3 regions of the Bartonella sp. MR168JLCBS genome follow, and region 2 is predicted to be linked to each of the others. Evidence: predicted binding sites of a transcription regulator. Region 2 holds the regulator's gene; each other region holds the start of a gene.

Region 1 (3,291 bases), on a different contig from region 2:
TGAATAAACCCTTGTTGGAGCAAATACGGTTCAACAATATCTTCAATGGCATCGCGTGGTTCTGATAAAGCAGCAGCAATTGTTTCAATCCCCACCGGTCCCCCTAAAAAAGTTTCCGCAATCAGGAGCAAGTAGCGGCGGTCAAGCGGATCAAGCCCAAGATGATCGACCTCAAGGCGCGAAAGCGCTTCATCGGCGATTTTTTGGTCAATTTGTTTTGCCTGTTTAACCAAAGCAAAATCACAAACGCGCCGTAAAAGCCGCCCAGCAATACGAGGAGTGCCCCGTGCTCGGCGTGCAATTTCATGAGCACCATCATCACTGATCTTGACGGCAAAAAGCCGTGCATTACGCTGCACAATATATTCCAATTCTTCTATAGTATAAAAATTTAGACGAATTGGGATGCCAAAACGGTCTCTCAGCGGTGTGGTCAAAAGCCCCAAACGTGTAGTTGCCGCTACCAAAGTAAATTTAGCCAGATCAATTTTCACCGAACGTGCTGCCGGCCCCTCCCCAATAATCAAATCAAGTTGATAATCTTCCATAGCTGGATAAAGAATTTCCTCAATCGCCGGATTTAAGCGATGAATTTCATCAATAAACAAGACATCCCGTTCTTCGAGATTGGTCAAGAGAGCGGCTAAATCTCCTGCTTTAGCGATGACAGGTCCTGAAGTAGAGCGAAAATTAACGCCTAATTCTTTTGCCATAATCTGTGAAAGCGTTGTTTTTCCTAACCCCGGAGGTCCTACAAACAAAACATGATCCAGCGCTTCTTGCCGCGTTTTTGCTGCTTCAATAAATATTTTTAAATTAGCCCGTGCCGCTTCTTGACCAATAAAATCATCGAGAACTTGTGGTCTTAAGGAACGATCTGGATCGTTAGGAAGGGGAGCGGAACCCAGAAGGCGTTTATCTTCATCTTTATGCATTGTTACCTTGATTTTAAGTAGGAGAAGAAAGCAATTTGAGACTATGGCGGATCAGCAGGGCAGAAGAAACAGTTTCCTCCTCAAGAGCGTTCATCGCAAGAGCAAGAGCACGGGATGCTTGCTCCCGTTCAAACCCTAGCTTCATCAACGCGGAAAGCGCGTCATGCGCAGGTTGATTGGTCATCTCACGCTGAGAAACCGAAACAGTCTTGAGCGCTTGTTCAAAGGGGAGTGTTTTACTTTTCAGTTCACCCACAATTCTTTCACTGACTTTTTTACCAACGCCCGGCGCTCGACTAATCATCGCAACATCGTTTAAGGCAATAGCTTGTGCGAGTTCATCTGGCGATAAAGTACCCAAGATTGCCAAAGCAACCTTCGCCCCTACTCCAGGAACATTTTGTAGAAGACAAAACCACTCCTGTTCAGCTCTTGTAGCAAAACCAAAAAGGCGGATTGCGTCTTCCCGAACATGCGTTTCAATAAAAAGGCTTAACGCCTCCCCAACAGAAGGCAAAGAAGGACGCAGCCGATTTGACACAAAAACAACATACCCCACACCGTGCACATCAAGAAGGATATGATCATCAAAGATATGTTCAAGGGTGCCCTTTAATTTGCCAATCATGTTGCCACCCCACTCATATCGCCATCCTTGCCTGATAAGATCGGTCAATACTCTTACGATGCATACTATGACAAAGAGCAAGAGCAAGAGCATCAGCCGCATCACTGCTATCAAATTCAGCCCGTGGGAGTAGAACTTTTACCATCATATGGATTTGTTCTTTAGCCCCATGTCCAACACCAATAACCGATTTTTTCACTTTGTTGGGCGCATATTCAAAAACAGGAAGAGTTGCTTGCGCAGGAACCAGCAGTGCAATTGCACGCGCTTGCCCAAGTTTTAAAGTTGCTGTAGCATCTTTGTTAACAAACACATGTTCTACAGCGGCTTCATGGGGCATAAATTGATGCACAACCTCTGAAAGACCTTTGTGGATCTGACATAATCTGGAAGCCAGCTCACACTTTACATCAGAAGAAACCGTCCCTGCTGCAATAAACTGAAGACGATTACCAGCAACATCGATAACGCCCCACCCTGTACGCCGTAATCCGGGATCAATGCCTATAATACGAATCGTCTCTGCCATAAACTACAGTCTATACACTTTTCCCCCCTGTGAATAAAGATGTGAATAAAGACAAGACCACAAACAAAACAGCAGCACAAGACAAAACCAGTCAAAAGATGGTCATGCCCCCCAATTTATACAATTATAAAACGCAACGAACAGCATCTTTATGGAACATACTTTATGAAGCATAACTAAAATCAATCAAAACCATTCACACATCACAAGCAAACACCCTATAAAGCACCCTATAAAGCATAAAAATTCCCTTTCTGTATCATTTCCAATGCCATAACAGTTAAACATCGCAAGCGAGCAAATAGAGAGTGCTGGATTGTACATTCATTAAGTGTAAAGAGGTTATGCAATGGATGCTATACACTTTGCGGAAACTTTTTACGTTATAACATGACGCTACCATAATAAATCAATACATTGATTTATAGAGATAATTCATTATTTTGTATGTTGAATAAGAATCCCGAATATCGTAAGATTTTCTCATTACAAACCTCTTTATATTGAATCAATCAAAATCTTTTGTCTGCACATCACACGTGGGATTTCCGTGTGAAGTGAAACTGTACAAGAAAGGACTAAACATGCCTCTAATGAACCATCTCAAGAGCCAAGAACTTGTCGCAACACTGGGGACTGGCAAATATGATGATGGTGCCGGCTTGCTCCGTTGCAAGCGTTAAGATGAGGGAGCTCAATGGATGTGAACAAGAACTGAGAGGTGTTTTTGAATATGCCCATTACACCACAATGTCATTGCATAGAGAGGGGACATTGCATGGGGGCACAGAGAACCCCTGAGGCATTCATTATATGGCACTTTATTTTGGATGTTTTATTTTACGCGAAGAAAATAACTTCCATTCAAAACAAGAGAAGCCCAAAAACTGACACAATGTGTATCATCCTCATTAACACACGCTCTACAGCAACTTTATAGGCATAAGTTATAGAGCATAAATAAATTGATATACAATCCCTAGCTCTATCTAGCGCCCGATCATTATCATAGCCAAAACAAAATCACACGACAGATCAACAGAAAGTGTTCCAGCTGCAATCAATCAAAGCCGATTTCCACAAGACCAACCATACCCCATCCCATGCCATAATTCGAAATCAATACCTCTCAGCTATAAGCTCAAGATATTTCCTACGCTCAAATAGAAATTAGGCAGAAAAAAGCACTCTAGATTGGT
Region 2 (3,291 bases):
TCTGGGCATATTTTTCGCCATTTTTCAATTCTACGGTTTGTTTTTTCTATGAGTGCAGGACGCTTCATATGACGCAAAATAGCTGGTGATGCATGCTGAAAAGGAATATCCAGATAAGGAAGAATTTTTTTTGCAGCCATAAGTTCGATAACTTCATCAACATGGGGATAAGGATAAACGTAATGCATACGTATCCAAATACCCATATCGCCTAGTTCGCGACAAAGATCAAAGAATTTTGTTTTTATTGTACGATCTTTCCAAGAATTTTCGAGATATTTTAGATCAATACCATAAGCACTCGTATCTTGTGAAATAACTAAAAGTTCTTTTACACCCGCTTGCACGAGTTTTTCAGCTTCACGAAGAACATCGCTGATGGGACGTGAAGTGAGATCACCACGCAGAGTAGGGATGATACAAAAACTACACTGGTTAGAGCATCCTTCAGAAATCTTTAGGTAGGCGTAATGGCGAGGTGTTAAACGAATACCTTGGGGAGGAACTAAATCAAGAAAAGGATCATGAACAGGAGGAATTGCTGTATGAACAGCTTCTATAACACTTTCATAAGTTTGCGGTTTTGTAATAGCCAATACATTAGGATACGTTTGGCGAATAACATCAGGATCAGCACCAAGACACCCCGTTACAATAACTTTTCCATTTTTTTTGAGAGCTTCATCAATATTGGCTAATGATTCTCTCCTTGCCGAGTCAAGAAAGCCACAGGTATTCACAATAACGACATCAGCTCCTTGATGTTGACGTGAAATTTCATACCCTTCAGAGCGAAGGCGTGTAATAATTCGCTCAGAATCTACGAGTGCTTTTGGGCATCCGAGGGAGACAAAACTAATACGAGGTGCTACCATGATGATCCTACAATTATTGTGAATGATTGAGTTACACTTTTATAACTGAAAAATAATGTTCTTTATTTTTATACCTATGCAATAAAATCTGTTACAAAGTTATTTGATTTTTTTCTACAAAATTTTATGTGTTTTTATGCATGCATACAATTTATATCGTAAAATTCTGTCATTGAGGACGATGATATAAGGTTGCTTCCTTCAAAGCATTCAAGTTCTTTTATAAAGTACGTGGTGAATATTTTAAAGCTTACTTGTCGCTCCTTGCGTAAGTGAAGGAGATGTAGGGAAGGAAAAATGAAACCCGCTCGATAAGGATCTGGACTGTTTATAGACCGAATTGGGGCATCCTTTGGCAGTGGAGAGGAAGTCAACTGCGTGTGGCACAATAAAAAAATACTCAACAACTCCTTATTGCGATATCTATCGCGTACTAAAGGTTTATTTTTAATATTTGCGAATAAGTCCGGTAAGTTTGCCTTGTATTTCTACACGTTCGGATTCGTATGTACGTGCTTCATAATGAGGATTTGCGGCTTCTAATGCAATAGAAGCTCCTTTGCGTCGATAACGTTTTAATGTGGCTTCTTTTTTATCAATAAACGCAACAATAATTTCACCTGTTATTGCTGTATTTTGACGTTTCACAATGATCGTATCTTTATTAAGGATACCAGCCTCCATCATAGAATCATCTTTAACTTCTAATGCGTAGTGCTCACCTGTATTAACCATATTGCGTGGGAGAGAAAGAGTGTTTATTTGTTGCAGTATAGCAGAGGCGGGCACGCTCGCAGAAATACGTCCCATAATAGGAATGGTGATATTTTTTTTTTCTTCTTCATCAAAGTTGTCAAGGTTACTCAAGTTTTTTGATATTTCCCTTTTATTTTTTTCTATCATACTGGGAGAAATTTTACGTGCTAAAGAAAGGTTAAATGTTATTTTCTCAGGGAGTCGAATCACCTCCACTGCACGAGCGCGATTGGGTAAACGACGTATAAACCCTCGTTGTTCTAAGGCTATAATGAGCTTATGAATACCAGACTTTGAAGAAAGTTCTAATGCATTTTTCATTTCTTCAAAAGAAGGAGGAACACCAGTTTCTTTTGTATGGTTATGAATAAACAAGAGTAGCTCATATTGTTTACATGTTAGCATTCAATATTCCAATCAAAATAATAAAAAAGGAGTAAAGTAAAAATACATGTATATATAACAATTTTACAATTTTTTTTCCGCCAAATCAAAATTATTTTCTTTATTTTTGATCCTATAAGTTAAGTTAATGAAGCAATATGTTTATTTATAGACATATTTAAATTATTATTTATATAAAACTTACTTTAAGAATTTTATGAAATTATTATTTATATATTATATATCTACATTAATATTAAACAATGTATAAAAATACTTTATAGCTCTGACTGGATTATCCAACACTAAATTTTATGACCAGTGTTATCCTTTTCTTCTAAAAATATATCTACGTATTTTGTAATTTCTTGATATAAAAAAGTTAATTAGAAGGCATTTTATATATTTAGAACACTCTATGGGTATTTAGATCATTTTGCACACTGCATATTATTTCTGCTTTTTTTAAGTAAAATTATCTACAGCTATAATAGTGAGCATAATTTATAGTCATTCGGGATACTTTCAATGAGACTGAATTTTATGTCTGTTTTATTCTATAGGATAAATTGGCTTTCGTTATATATTCATTATGCATGAATAAAAATCATACCCTCAAAATGCCATTGTTGCTCATTGTCCCATTTTCAGGTCTAACGTACCAACCGCTATATACTATTTTGCTGAACCCTAATGTTGAGATAATTTTTGGTTATTGAAAGGAGGTATAAAAGGTATTTTCATTTCTTTTTTATAGTTTTATTCTCTCACTCAAGTGATGAAATTATAAATTGTTATAAATCAATATGTTATATTGTAAATCTGTATTCATATTTGAAAATTGAAAACTAAAATATGAAGATATAAAAATAATATTATAGTAAAAGGTATTTTTTCTCTATCCATTATGCTCAACAACCCATGTGAGGGAAGGAGGGTAATTTCTTATAATTTTAGCGCTCCGAATCTATGCAATATTTTGCAATGAAATTGTTCCTTGATTGAAACTTCAAAAAGAAGATTAAAGAGTATCTATACAATGATGAAAAAAGGAGGGGAAAACGGAAAATTATTGATAACTGAAGAAAATAATAATATTTTTCTTCAAAAGGTGTTGACCAAATGAAAAGTCAACCGTATGTTCCCTTCACTTTCTGCAAATTAGATAGTCTACAAACTAGATAGCTTGTGTGAGAGCGCGTAGCTCAGCTGGTAGAGCAACTGACTTTTAATCAGTAGGTCCAGGGTTCGAATCCCTGCGCGCTCACCAAATTTA
Region 3 (3,291 bases), on a different contig from region 2:
AAGAAAAGGTCGTTTATTAAGATTGGCAAGTGCTTAACAAACACTATAGCGAATAGCGGATAGATCACGATAAGGTTTCTCCCATTTCTTAAAATACTGACTTTCTTTTATGCTATCTCTAGCATATAACGATTTTGTCGGGTGTGGTCACATCATACAATACTCTTTATGAGAAAAGTGTGACGACGGACTATTCGCCGTGTTTGTTAGCGCCCGACGCCCTTATAGGGCTGTTAATAACAAACAATTTAAACGAATAGGATTACTAGCATGAGTGCTACAGTTAAAAAACAAGCAACTTCTCTATTAGTTGCAAATGATAACATTCCCCTTCAAAAGCAGAATTTAGATAAAAAGTATGAATTAACAAGTGAAATGAAAACAGTGAAAGATCTTTTGAGTGATCGTGTTCGCACTGTTTATCGTATACGCGCTTTAAGAGATTTTGGTAATATCAAGGCAGGCGATTTGGGTGGTTTTATACAAAGTGAAAGCAACTTGTCACATGATGGCAATTGCTGGGTTGGTGATAATGCGCGGGTTTTTGATGATGCTAGGATTTCTGATGATGCTCAGGTTTTTGGTCATGCTGATGTTTTTGGTAAGGCACGTATTTGTGACAATGCTCAGGTTTTTGAATATGGTAGCGTTTATGATAATGCCAAGGTTTATGATAATGCTAAGATTTGTGGTTCTTCTTATGTTTACAGGCGCGCCCGCGTTTTTAATAACGCCGAGGTATGCGATAAAGCAGTTATAAAGGGTAATGCCAAGGTTTATGATAATGCTTTTGTTACTGGTTTTGCTAAAGTTTTTGGTAATGCCCGTGTTTATGGGAATGCTAATGTTTGGTTTGGAGCACTGATTTATGGCAATGCATGGGTTTATGGGAATGCACAGATTACTGGTTGGACAAATGTTTATGATAAGGCAAGTGTTAGCGGTAATGCGTATATTGATACAAAAGAGCTGAATGGCGATAGCAAAATTAGTGGTGATGAAAAGATTGTAGATAAAGCAGCGTAAATAACGGCGCGGGGGGCTGCTTTATAGCAAAAAAGCCGCGTCCTTTAAGACACGGCTTTTATGATCAAAACAGCTAGCGATCTAAATAAACGATTAAAGTAACCAATCGAAATATAAAAGAACGTCTCCTTATTGCACAAAACGTATCAAAACGCAAGCTGTTAAGTAAAATAAAAATGAGATTCATTCTTTAGATTCAGTGGGTTATAATAAATTTCGTTTGTAATTACACCCCATAATGTGTTATACTATCATCAGTTGTGAGTTTGTTTTGTTCTAAGTACTATTTTCCATTAAAGGACAGAAAACAAATGCTTAATAAAGTGATTTTAATTGGTCATTTAGGTGCCAATCCAGAAAGCAAAACAATGTCATCTGGCATCGAGGTGGTCAATTTTCGAATGGCAACGTTTGAGAGCTATACAGACAAGGCAACCAATAAGAGAATAGACAAAACTGAATGGCATTCCATTGTGGTGTTTAATCCACATTTGGCAAAAGTAGCACTTCAGTATCTCAGTAAAGGTAGCAAAGTTTATATCGAGGGGCGACTACAAACTCGTAAATGGCAAGATAAAAACGGTGTTGAACGGTATGTAACAGAAGTCATATTGCCTCAGTACAAAGGCGAGTTAAAGCTTTTAGATGGCAAAAATGATGATAATCAAGAGCCGTCATCAACTTATGACAGAAGCATTTACAGACCTCTTGATACGCCCCATACCGTTATGAATGACAGTGTTCCTTTTTAATAGAGAGTATTTAAATGTCTGATAAGCCGCCGCTCCATACCTTTAGTGCAATCTGTAAATCTAAGCCAGTTTATAACTATACTATTACAGATCAGGAGATAAAATCATTACAACATAATAATAAGATTGAGACACTCTGTAATATATCAGCAGGCTTTCTAATTGTAATGATGGTCATTATCATCGGGTGGATGATACGTAATGATGATGATTGGAAAAAAATACCAGTCATTTGTATATCAATAGCGTTACTGTTATTTGTAGTGCTTTTGGGTGGAGAGACACGGTCAAACTCAAAGGAAATTTGGGAAAACGTTAAACAGGTGTCTGAGGTTATCTGTGAAAAAAAATAAAAAGAGGGGACGCCCTAAAATAGCAGGGCAGGTAAGAGAACCAAACGGACGTATATCACGTGCAAAAGCACTACGTGAAGCCGTTGATAAATTGGCAATAGAAATGCGTGCAAAGCGCTTCGGTTTAACGCTACAAGAGGCAAAAAATCCACTCTCTGGTACTTACATAGGGCGACTTTGTTTGCAAGGTGTAATAACACAAGAGCAATATGATGCCGCCCAGCAGTATCTACAGATAAGAAACGATTACCTTTGTGCAAAAGGCTTTCCAAGTGCTGTTTATGATGAGATGCCCTCATCATCAGATGATAAGGCAAGAGACAAATGGGTAGAATTTGCTACAGAGCAGTTTTTCAATATGCAAGAGGCAATAAAAGAAGCACAATGCCTTTATAGACAGTACAATCTTCACGCTGCGCTACAGTACCTCGTTATAGAAGATCAAATGCTATCACACCTTGTGAATTCACTGCGCGTTGCTCTTAATGCTCTTCGAAAGCATTTTTATTAGAGACTTTTTCTTCATCAGGTTTATCATTATCTGAACATGCAATCATTGCAACCCTAATGAAATAGCCAATTAATATTATTCCTGATACTATTGCCGTTATTATTGCCGTCGTTTTGCTCCAACAAAGACCTGCCAAAAATATAGATATTACGCAATATATTTTAACTATAAGTCCAGAATAGACTTTAATATCTTCCGTCGGAGGATTGAATGTGATTAGGATCGCAATAATAGAACATACTACAGCTATTAGCATCAATACTGATGCTATATCGATCATATCAGGATTCCAACCGAGAAGCCACGTAAGAGACCATAAGATAAGCAGTGGTAAAAATACTGCAGTGCTGTATGAAATTGCTTCTCCCCATGTGTTTCCGTTTGATTTGAGGTTATAAATTGTAATCAATACCAGAAACGCTATTATTAAATACAAGCTATATATAAATCCTAAGAACTTTACTCCTATTATTAATAGAAAAATAAGACCTCCAATCATAGCGGCACCTATACCGTAACCAATTATAGCACATAAGGCTTCCAGTATAATTCCAATAAATGGAAGTAATAGTAGAATACATAAGATAATTAATACGATTGTCATGTTTATTGCTCTTTAATTGGTTTTATTGGAATTATCACTAACTGA

Evidence for each region. The regulator LexA, encoded in region 2, represses DNA repair genes until DNA is damaged. The targets are predictions, from matches to a motif close to TGTTCNNNNTGTGTTCNG.
Region 1: a site for LexA is predicted at 2,146-2,163, ahead of ruvC (crossover junction endodeoxyribonuclease RuvC). Genes of this name have one in related genera too.
Region 3: a site for LexA is predicted at 1,283-1,300, ahead of ssb (single-stranded DNA-binding protein). Genes of this name have one in related genera too.

The regions. Positions count from the first base shown of each region.
Region 1 covers NZ_JBHIMP010000001.1:413,342-416,632, reverse strand. Annotated here, with positions in the region: gene ruvB (Holliday junction branch migration DNA helicase RuvB) at 1-935, opposite strand, end outside; gene ruvA (Holliday junction branch migration protein RuvA) at 949-1,563, opposite strand; gene ruvC (crossover junction endodeoxyribonuclease RuvC) at 1,577-2,092, opposite strand.
Region 2 covers NZ_JBHIMP010000004.1:82,814-86,104, forward strand. Annotated here, with positions in the region: gene rimO (30S ribosomal protein S12 methylthiotransferase RimO) at 1-875, opposite strand, end outside; gene lexA (transcriptional repressor LexA) at 1,323-2,036, opposite strand; tRNA gene ACFIK8_RS04300 (tRNA-Lys) at 3,210-3,285, shown strand.
Region 3 covers NZ_JBHIMP010000020.1:7,679-10,969, forward strand. Annotated here, with positions in the region: gene ACFIK8_RS08305 (hypothetical protein) at 1-63, shown strand, start outside; gene ACFIK8_RS08310 (hypothetical protein) at 271-1,026, shown strand; gene ssb (single-stranded DNA-binding protein) at 1,338-1,778, shown strand; gene ACFIK8_RS08320 (hypothetical protein) at 1,793-2,131, shown strand; gene ACFIK8_RS08325 (hypothetical protein) at 2,118-2,642, shown strand; gene ACFIK8_RS08330 (hypothetical protein) at 2,614-3,246, opposite strand.